DNA from 4 places in the Shewanella sp. 10N.286.51.B7 genome. Region 2 is predicted to be linked to each of the others. Evidence: predicted binding sites of a transcription regulator. Region 2 holds the regulator's gene; each other region holds the start of a gene.
What was found. Region 2 encodes sigma-54, which starts transcription at its own class of promoters, with help from an activator protein. Its sites were predicted from a motif close to GTTGGCACGNNNNTNGNNT; they were not measured.
Positions count from the first base shown of each region.

Region 1: a site for sigma-54 is predicted at 1,151-1,169, ahead of BCU84_RS10000 (YccF domain-containing protein). Genes of this name have one in related genera too.
Region 3: a site for sigma-54 is predicted at 863-881, ahead of flgB (flagellar basal body rod protein FlgB). Genes of this name have one in related genera too.
Region 4: a site for sigma-54 is predicted at 747-765, ahead of BCU84_RS13830 (YggN family protein). Genes of this name have one in related genera too.

Region 1 covers NZ_MCUF01000033.1:23,848-26,058, forward strand. The annotation lists gene BCU84_RS09995 (1-aminocyclopropane-1-carboxylate deaminase) at 1-930, opposite strand, end outside; gene BCU84_RS10000 (YccF domain-containing protein) at 1,232-1,645, shown strand; gene BCU84_RS10005 (EVE domain-containing protein) at 1,964-2,211, opposite strand, start outside.
Region 2 covers NZ_MCUF01000034.1:60,009-62,219, reverse strand. The annotation lists gene ptsN (PTS IIA-like nitrogen regulatory protein PtsN) at 1-44, opposite strand, end outside; gene hpf (ribosome hibernation promoting factor) at 47-334, opposite strand; gene BCU84_RS10405 (RNA polymerase factor sigma-54) at 359-1,843, opposite strand; gene lptB (LPS export ABC transporter ATP-binding protein) at 2,025-2,211, opposite strand, start outside.
Region 3 covers NZ_MCUF01000058.1:26,861-29,071, reverse strand. The annotation lists gene flgC (flagellar basal body rod protein FlgC) at 12-428, opposite strand; gene flgB (flagellar basal body rod protein FlgB) at 431-829, opposite strand; gene BCU84_RS15550 (protein-glutamate O-methyltransferase CheR) at 979-1,812, opposite strand; gene BCU84_RS15545 (chemotaxis protein CheV) at 2,011-2,211, opposite strand, start outside.
Region 4 covers NZ_MCUF01000048.1:29,576-31,786, reverse strand. The annotation lists gene glsB (glutaminase B) at 1-560, shown strand, start outside; gene BCU84_RS13830 (YggN family protein) at 869-1,699, shown strand.

The DNA of each region.
Region 1 (2,211 bases), on a different contig from region 2:
GCGATGATACCTGGCTAACATGCTTGGATTACCTAACACGCCACCTTGATGCAAATACATTAGCGGCGCAGTGTTATCTATATTATCCACGGTACTTGATTGCGTTAAAAAATGTTCAAGCATAATAAAACCCACTGGATCGTATAACAGCTCAAATTCAATGCCACTTGCACACACGCGCTGCCACATCTCATAACACTCACGTTTTAACTTTCCAAAGTGATATTTATTGCCATTAGAGATAATACGTGGATGATGAAGCGCATTTTCGCTTAACTGATTGAACTGCAACTTTAGGTAATCATCACCACCAACGCAGCTACAAGTCAGTACATTCACTTCTGGTAAAGCTTCATGCTCAAGTCGCTTTATCTTAAAGAAGCGTTGTAAGAATAATGCTGTGGTGCCAGTGCCTGATGGTAAAAATAGGTTTAGGGTTGAATAGTGTTTTTCATGCATCCAGTCGAGAATTTGTTGACCTAGTTGTTCAAGGCCAATAGCGGCATACTCACAGCGACCGCCCTCTGGAATATACAATTCATTGTCTAACGCTGATCTGGCAAGCTCTGTCACATAGCTATCAAGGCTTTCAGTGACATGCTCAGGCTTTTCGATGATATTGGCACCATTATCAAGTGCCGCCAAATAATTACCTTGTGGGTTTTGCTGTAAGTAATGGGCGATATGGTCAACATAATAATCCAACTGCCAGCCGCGCATTTTTGCCAACACAGCAAGCGAATGCAAAGAGTTGGCTTGCGCAGAACCATAACCCACCAGCTTAGTGATTTCAGGACATTCTTTTTCAAGAAAATACTGAAACTTGCGGGCTTTGTTGCCACTAAAGTCTGGATGGATCAGGTCGTCACGTTTAACAAATATTTCTCGCTGCGCAAATGTCATGGTCTCGACGGGCGTGGGCGCAAACATAATGATTCACTTATTCAATGATTAAAAACCTTAATGACTATTTTACCTAAAAATTAGTGAGAACCGCTATCTCGAACTTATCCTAGAATGTATTCAATAACATTCCATGAGCCTTGTTGGATATATTTGTTTGATAAGGTCAAGCTGCATAAATGAATAAAATCGATATAAAACAGAAGCTAAGATGAGTCCTACTTTAAAATATAAGCAATGAAAAATTATTGGCACATTTCTAGCTATCTAAGCATAAGACTTAAAAAAGACTTAACAATTTTATTCATTCGAAACTAAGGGATTATCAATGTCAGTGTTGAGATTAATATTTAATATTGCGTGGTTCATCATGGGCGGGTTTGTAATGGGACTTGCGTGGTGGTTAGCAGGGCTATTATGTTTTGTCAGTATTGTTGGTATTCCTTTTGGACGTGCTTGCTTTGTGATTGGCGAAATGGCTTTTTGGCCTTTTGGACAAGAAAATGTCAATCGCAAACATTTATCAGGAATTGAAGACTTTGGTACGGGCCCATTAGGTATGGTCGGTAATGTTATTTGGTTCTTATTCTGTGGTATTTGGTTAGCTATTGGTCACCTAACCCATGCTCTGGCTTGTTTTGTGACTATCATCGGTATTCCGTTTGCGATACAACATGTCAAATTAGCACTATTAAGCCTCACGCCTATCGGCCAAACAATTGTAGCTAAAGAAAGTTACTAATCTAGCTAAAACAAGTGACTAATCTAGCTAAAAAGAGTGACTAACTGAAACAACACAATGCGGATAGCATCAAGCGTATAGATAGGGCCTGTTGATCTTTCGAGGTTGTTTTTGCAGCGAATTGTTGATCATTTGTACAAGGCAGAGACTTTGTGGTTTAGTTCTTCATAAAAAGCTTATTCTACATAAAAAGTCGATAACGCAGTAAAAATGATCAACAGGCCCTAGACACTTACCAAAAAGGAACTCAATTGAATTCCTTTTTGGTATCCACTTTTATAACTGATATTAATAATCGGAGTCGCAATATTAAGACCTTTACTCAAGGGACAATATGTAATCAAACTCTTGCTGAGTGACAGGTTGTACACTAAGTCTTGCTCCCTTGCTGACTAATACCATTTTAGCCAGATTAAGATCTGCTTTTAATTCAGCCAGCGTAATAATACGTTTAAATTTTGATTTAAAGGTTAAATCTACTGCTACCCAGCGTGGATTATCAATGGAAGATTTAGCATCAAAGTAGGCTGAAGTTTGATCAAAAGCACTTTGGTCAATATAAGGCT
Region 2 (2,211 bases):
GCGCAGGTAGTGCACGCCGGCTGCAGAATGGTGCGAAGTTCCATCGTTAGTGTTTAATTAACTTCTCTTTGTGTTTAATTACCTGACGATCTAATTTGTCGATCAGGGCGTCAATTGCAACATACATATCAGCGTTCTGTGATACCGCAAAAACTTCACCTCCTTTGAGGTGTAATTTTGCCTCTGCAATTTGTTGCAGCTTTTGAACATTGAGCACAACGTGAACATTATTGATCTGTTCGAAGTGTCGTTCAAGCTTTGAAAACTTAGTTTGTACATACTCACGTAAAGATTGAGTAATTTCCACATGGTGCCCAGTCAGGTTAATTTGCATATATCATCCTCCAATAACAAAGGCTTATAGGCTTTTGCGTTGGTTTGAGGGAGGGATGAGCATTGCTTCACGATATTTGGCGATCGTACGCCGAGCAACATTGATCCCTTGTTCTGCCAATAGCGTCGCCATTTTACTATCGCTAAGTGGCTTTTGCTGGTTTTCTGCCGCAACAAGCTTTTTAATAAATGCGCGAATTGCAGTAGAAGAACATTCTCCGCCATCATCAGTACTCACATGGCTTGAAAAGAAATATTTTAGTTCAAAAAGTCCCCTAGGGGTGTGCATATACTTTTGTGTCGTGACACGCGAAATGGTTGATTCATGCATTTCAACGGCTTCAGCAATGTCATTAAGTACCATTGGCTTCATTGCTTCTTCGCCAAACTCAAAAAAGCCTTGTTGAAATTGCACAATACAATTAGCCACTTTTAATAGTGTCTCATTACGGCTTTCAATACTTTTGATAAACCATTTTGCCTCTTGTAAATGGCCGCGAATAAACTGGCTGTCTGACTGATTAGCAGAGCCTTTCGCCATGGCTGCATATTGCTGATTCACACCAATTTTTGGCATGTTATCTGGATTTAATTCAACGACCCAACGGCCACTCTTTTTAAACACTGTCACATCAGGAATGACATATTCATCTTTAATAGGAGTGATCTGTAACCCTGGACGTGGGTTAAGCGTTTGAATAAATTGAATCGCTTCGCGTAAATCATCTTCTTTAAGCTTGGTTTTACGCATTAATAATCTAAAGTCACGGCCTGCAATTAAGTCTAGGTGTTCTGCAATCAGTAGCTTAACGTTATCGATACAAGGTATTTCATTAGGGTATTGGCCAAGCTGAATCATCAAGCATTCGCTTAAATCTCTTGCTGCAACGCCTACAGGATCAAAATGCTGTACTCGTTTGAGTACAGCTTCAACTTCATCGAGTTCAATATCTTCTAGGCCTAAAGCTTGCAATATGTCTTCAGTTGTTTGGGTTAAGTAACCACGTTCATCAACGGCATCGATAATCGCCGTAGCAATTACCAGATCGTTTTCAGAAAAAGGGGTGAGATTTTTTTGCCACTCTAAATGCTCATATAAGCCTTCTGTGGTTTCACCCTGAAAAGGCATATCGTCATCACGAGCCACTGCGCCAGAACCTGAACTTGGGGATGCTGTGTAAACTTCATCCCATGTGGTATCCATTGGTAATTCGTCAGGCATGGATTCTTTGGTTAACGATTCAGTGGTGTCTACGGTTGAGGTGTCTTTTTCAACAGTCACTTGGCTGTTATCACTAAAATCAGTATCGGTTTGCTGGGCGTTTTCTTTTACTGGTTCTTTTGCTTTAGCAAACTCATCTTCGAGCTCAAGGAGTGGATTTGAGTCAAGTGCTTGTTGAATTTCTTGCTGTAGCTCCAATGAGGAAAGTTGCAATAAGCGAATGGCTTGTTGCAACTGTGGGGTCATAGTCAGGTGTTGACCCATTTTAAGTTGGAGTGAGGCTTTCATTTACCGCTTATCCCTAATTGAGTTTCATCATCGCGACTAACAATTGTGTGGGTCTAGCACCTTTTTAAACTGCTTCTAGGCTTAAGCTGAACCTTGGCTTAAGTTCAGTCTAGAACATTGCACTAAAAAGTGGGACTGATACTGGTCGCGACATGCCATATTGTGCACTAAAGAATGCTAACTATAGCTTGAATTGCTCACCTAAGTATACTGACCTGACTTGCTGATTGTCTAAGATTTCAGCAGGCGTGCCTTCTGCAATTAAATCACCGTGGCTAACAATATACGCGCGCTCACATACATCAAGCGTTTCACGAACATTATGGTCGGTAATGAGTACTCCAAGTCCACGATTTTTTAATTGTTGA
Region 3 (2,211 bases), on a different contig from region 2:
CAAATTTCATATTACTTACCCATACGAAGCGTTTGCTGCAGCATAGATTTAGCTGCATCAGCCACTTGGACATTCATTTGATATGACCGAGATGCAGAAATCATGTCTGCCATTTCTTCCATCACATTCACATTCGGTTTATAGATAAACCCATCACCATCAGCCATTGGATGATCAGGAGAGAACTCCTTTAATAATGGTTTATCACTTTCAACAATGCCTTTAACACTGACACTGTGAGAACTATTTTGTTGACTCGTCGCTTTAGCCATTTCAGCTTCAAAAATCGGATGGCGCGACTTATAAGTTTGATCAACACTACTAGAGACTGAATCGGCGTTGGCAATGTTACTGGCAGTCGTATTCAGTCGCACTGATTGTGCTGACATACCTGAACCTGACACATTAAAAATATTAAATAGACTCATGATTAATCTCCTCTAATCGCTTTACGCATGCCAGAAAACTTACTTTCAAGGAAACCCAATGACATTTGATATTCTAAAGAGTTTTGCATAAAAGCAGCTTGTTCTTGCTGGGAGTCAACGGTATTGCCATCGCCTGTATCTGGCTGATTGGGTACGCGGAACTGAACATGTTCTTGGCTAAGCGCCTTTAAATCAAAATGCTTGTCAGTTGTTTGACTCATTTGTAAACCTTGCTGATGAGAACGAGCACTATTCATGGCAGACGCAAAGTCTACATCACGTGCTTTATAGCCAGGCGTATTTGAATTGGCGATGTTACTTGATAGCACTTCAGCCCTTTGAGCACGAATGCCCAATGAGTATTGATGTATCCCCAAACCATTTTCAAAATTAATCGCCATAAAATTGCCTCCATCAGCTAACTGAGAGGAATAAAGCAAAGGTTATGCCAAAACATTTAGGAAGTAGATGCGAAATAGATAAAAAAAATAACGCCAGCAGAAGCTGGCATAGAAAATGATAAAAAACCTTTATTTACAATGTATTATAATTAGGTTTTCTTTTGATAATAAATACCAGGGTTACATCGAACCATGCTGAATTCGTCAGTCAAACCTGAGATAGATTCTGACGCACCTAAAAATAGTATGCCGTTAGGATTCAAAGCGGCAGCAAATTGCCGCAGTATTTTAGCTTTTGCCTCAGGGGCAAAATAAATCAGTACATTACGACAAAAAATAATGTCGTATTTACCTAAAAGGCTATAACTTTCAAGTAAGTTATGCGCTCTAAAGTTCACTAATCGCTTAACGTTATCTTTAACTTTCATATTACCAGACGGTAATTGATCAAAGAATTGGCGTTTGCGTTCAGGAGATAACCCACGCGCTAACGCTAAACTGTCATATTCTGCATTCTTACACCGCTCTAACATCGAAGGTGATAAGTCAGTTGCTTGAATAGTCGCGTTTCCGGGTAACGCACCAGGCTTACGTTGCTGATACTCAAGAATGGTCATCGCTAAGGAGTAAGGTTCTTGCCCAGACGAGCATGCAGCTGACCATATTTTCAATGGACGCCCTAAACGGCTATATTCAGGTAATAATGAATTATGAAGTAATTCAAAGGGGTATTTATCCCTAAACCACAAGGTTTCATTTGTGGTCATGGCATCAATAACTTCTGCCCGTAAATGTCTTTCAGTTGGCTTCATTGAGCGTTTAACGACTTCAGATAATGAGGGTAAATCATGTTTACCCATCAATGGAGCCAAACGACTTCTGACCAAGTACTGCTTGTTGTCACCTAATACAATGCCGCTGTGCTGCTCTAAAAAAAGCTTAAACTGATTATATTCTGCTTCAGCGAGTGATTTATTCGTCACATTTACACCCTATTATAAAGAAACTACCTACAAGTAATTTCAGTGTGAACCGGTCACTTGATTGACTCATCTAACGCTATCAATGTTGACTTGCTAACTCAAACATTCATTTTAATGAACTTAACGAGATGCTGCAGTTTCATAGATAACATTCATCTGTCTATTAAGTTAATCATAGACAGAGAATGATAATAATGCTTATAAAATTAAGTGTTTATTTACAGCAGAAGCCAGCTCATCCGGATTAAATTTTGCGATAAAATCATTTGCACCGACTTTCTCAACCATTGCTTGGTTAAAGACACCACTTAACGAAGTATGTAATACAACTTTAATGTCTTTTAGTTTTGGATCATCTCGAATTTCAGCAGTTAGGGTATAACCGTCCATCTCAGGCAT
Region 4 (2,211 bases), on a different contig from region 2:
TGATTGCAGACTTAATTCAAGCCAGACAAAGCGCACCCAAGCACCGTATGCTTGAAGAAGTCAGAAAGCTCAGTGGCAATTCGCACATTTGTTTTGATAAAAATGTCGCCAACTCAGAATTTAAATTTAGTGCTAGAAATGCCTCTATTGCCTACTTGATGAAATCATTTGGTAATTTTGATGGTAATGTCGATACGGTATTAAAAAACTATTTTCATTATTGCTCACTCAAAATGAATTGTGCTGATTTGTCTAAAGCCATGTTCTATTTGGCTAATCGCGGCAAGACACTTCAAAATGAACAACTGGTTACCCCTGTACAAACAAGGCAGCTGAATGCGTTGTTAGCAACATCTGGTTTGTATGATGGCGCGGGTGAATTTGCTTATCGCGTTGGTATGCCGGGTAAAAGTGGTGTTGGTGGCGGAATTATTGCTGTTATTCCTGGTGATATGTCTATTTGTGTTTGGTCTCCAGAGTTAGACCAAAACGGAAATTCATTGGCGGGTACGCGTATGCTGGAGCACTTATCACAGGCTTTGGGGCGTTCAATCTTTTAGTGCTTTGATTTCATTTTACTGCTATTGCTCCGCTCCTTCTGTTTATTTTTAGTGAAAATTAGCAAAGAGTGAAAAACACCACTTTGTTGGTTATTTCACTCATTGTCGGTTAACTTCATAATTCCTTTCTTTGTCTATAACGTCGCCTATTTTACTTTAACCTTTGAAAATAAAGATTTTTTTAATATTGGCATGGGCTGTGCTTTATCTAATTTAAGTTTAATCGTAATAAACGGTTTAATTATCAAATTTGAAAATTCAGTCTACAACTTAATGACTGTGTTTTATTTACAGCAAGGGAAGAGCTAATGAAAACTCAAACTAATTTCACCAACGGATTAATTAAAGGTCTTGCTTTATCAGGTCTTATTTTTACTGCCGGAGCAATCACGCCTGCTATGGCAAAGCTGTCACTAGATGACGAGCAATGTAATGTCACTCTTAACTATGATGTGACTGTCGAACCTAAGAAGCTGTTAATCAGTGAAAAGGGCGAAGAGCTATATCGAGTTGAAATGGGTGAGCTTTATGTCGAAGGTAGCAAGATAGATTTAGATAATAAGCAACGCAACTTATTAACCAATTACTCAGAAGAGTTATCTCAACAAGTTCCTGAAATTATCGATTTAGTGAATGAAGTTGTAGTACTAGCAACGGATGCTGTGAGCCTAGCACTTACGCCAATTTTTGGTGATGCAACAGGCGCCAAATTAGATGAGCTGTTAGCAGGCATTCAAACTCGTATTGATGAAGCGGCCTATCAACAAGGTGACAAGTTTTATTTAGGCGCTACGGAATCTTCAATTGAAGAAGCATTTAATGAAGATTTTGAACAAGAAATGGAAGCCATGATTAAGAATTCAATGGGTAGCTTTATGATGGCTTTAGGCGCCGAAATGATGTCATCTGAAGGTGGAAGTTTTGAAGAGAAAATGGAAGCATTTTCTACCAAAATGGAAAGAGTAGGTGAAGACATTGAATTGCAAATAGCAGATCAGTCTGAGGCTATTGAAGCGAAAGCTGAAAAGATTTGTGCTGACTTTGAAGAGCTTATGGCGCTTGAATCTGAAGTTCGTCAATCGATTCCTGAACTTGCTTCATACCAACTTGCAACATTGGATAATACCCAATACGAATAAGTTTACTTGAGTGTTAATTGGTTGAATTGAATTTTATATATAAGTATCAGTATTTGATTTAACTAATAGGTAATTGATTAGGTTGTTCACCGCTAGCGCAATTTGATGTGACTTATTTGATTATCTTGATTGTTCAATTTCTAGCATTGTCAAAATGCACCTGACCTTCCCCTGCATTCATATGCAGGGGCTTTTTCGTTTAAAAAGCCTTTAAAATGTTAATTCAACTACACTTCTGTTGAAGATATGATTTGTTCTGATAAAAAAATTGTATATTATAAATATAGAGCCATATGTAATTTTTTTGGTATACTCCATAAATTAAAAGACTGTATCGCTAATCCTATTAACTTATTGTTTTAGTTTTGATTGGCTATACAGGATAACGGACTATCACAATTTAATTTCTTTTTTGGTTAATCGTGCATACATTTTTGCACTGCTATATCGGTTAAATCTTGTTCAGTATTGTTTCGGATAAGTTACAGTGATTGGCATTCCAAAAACTATTT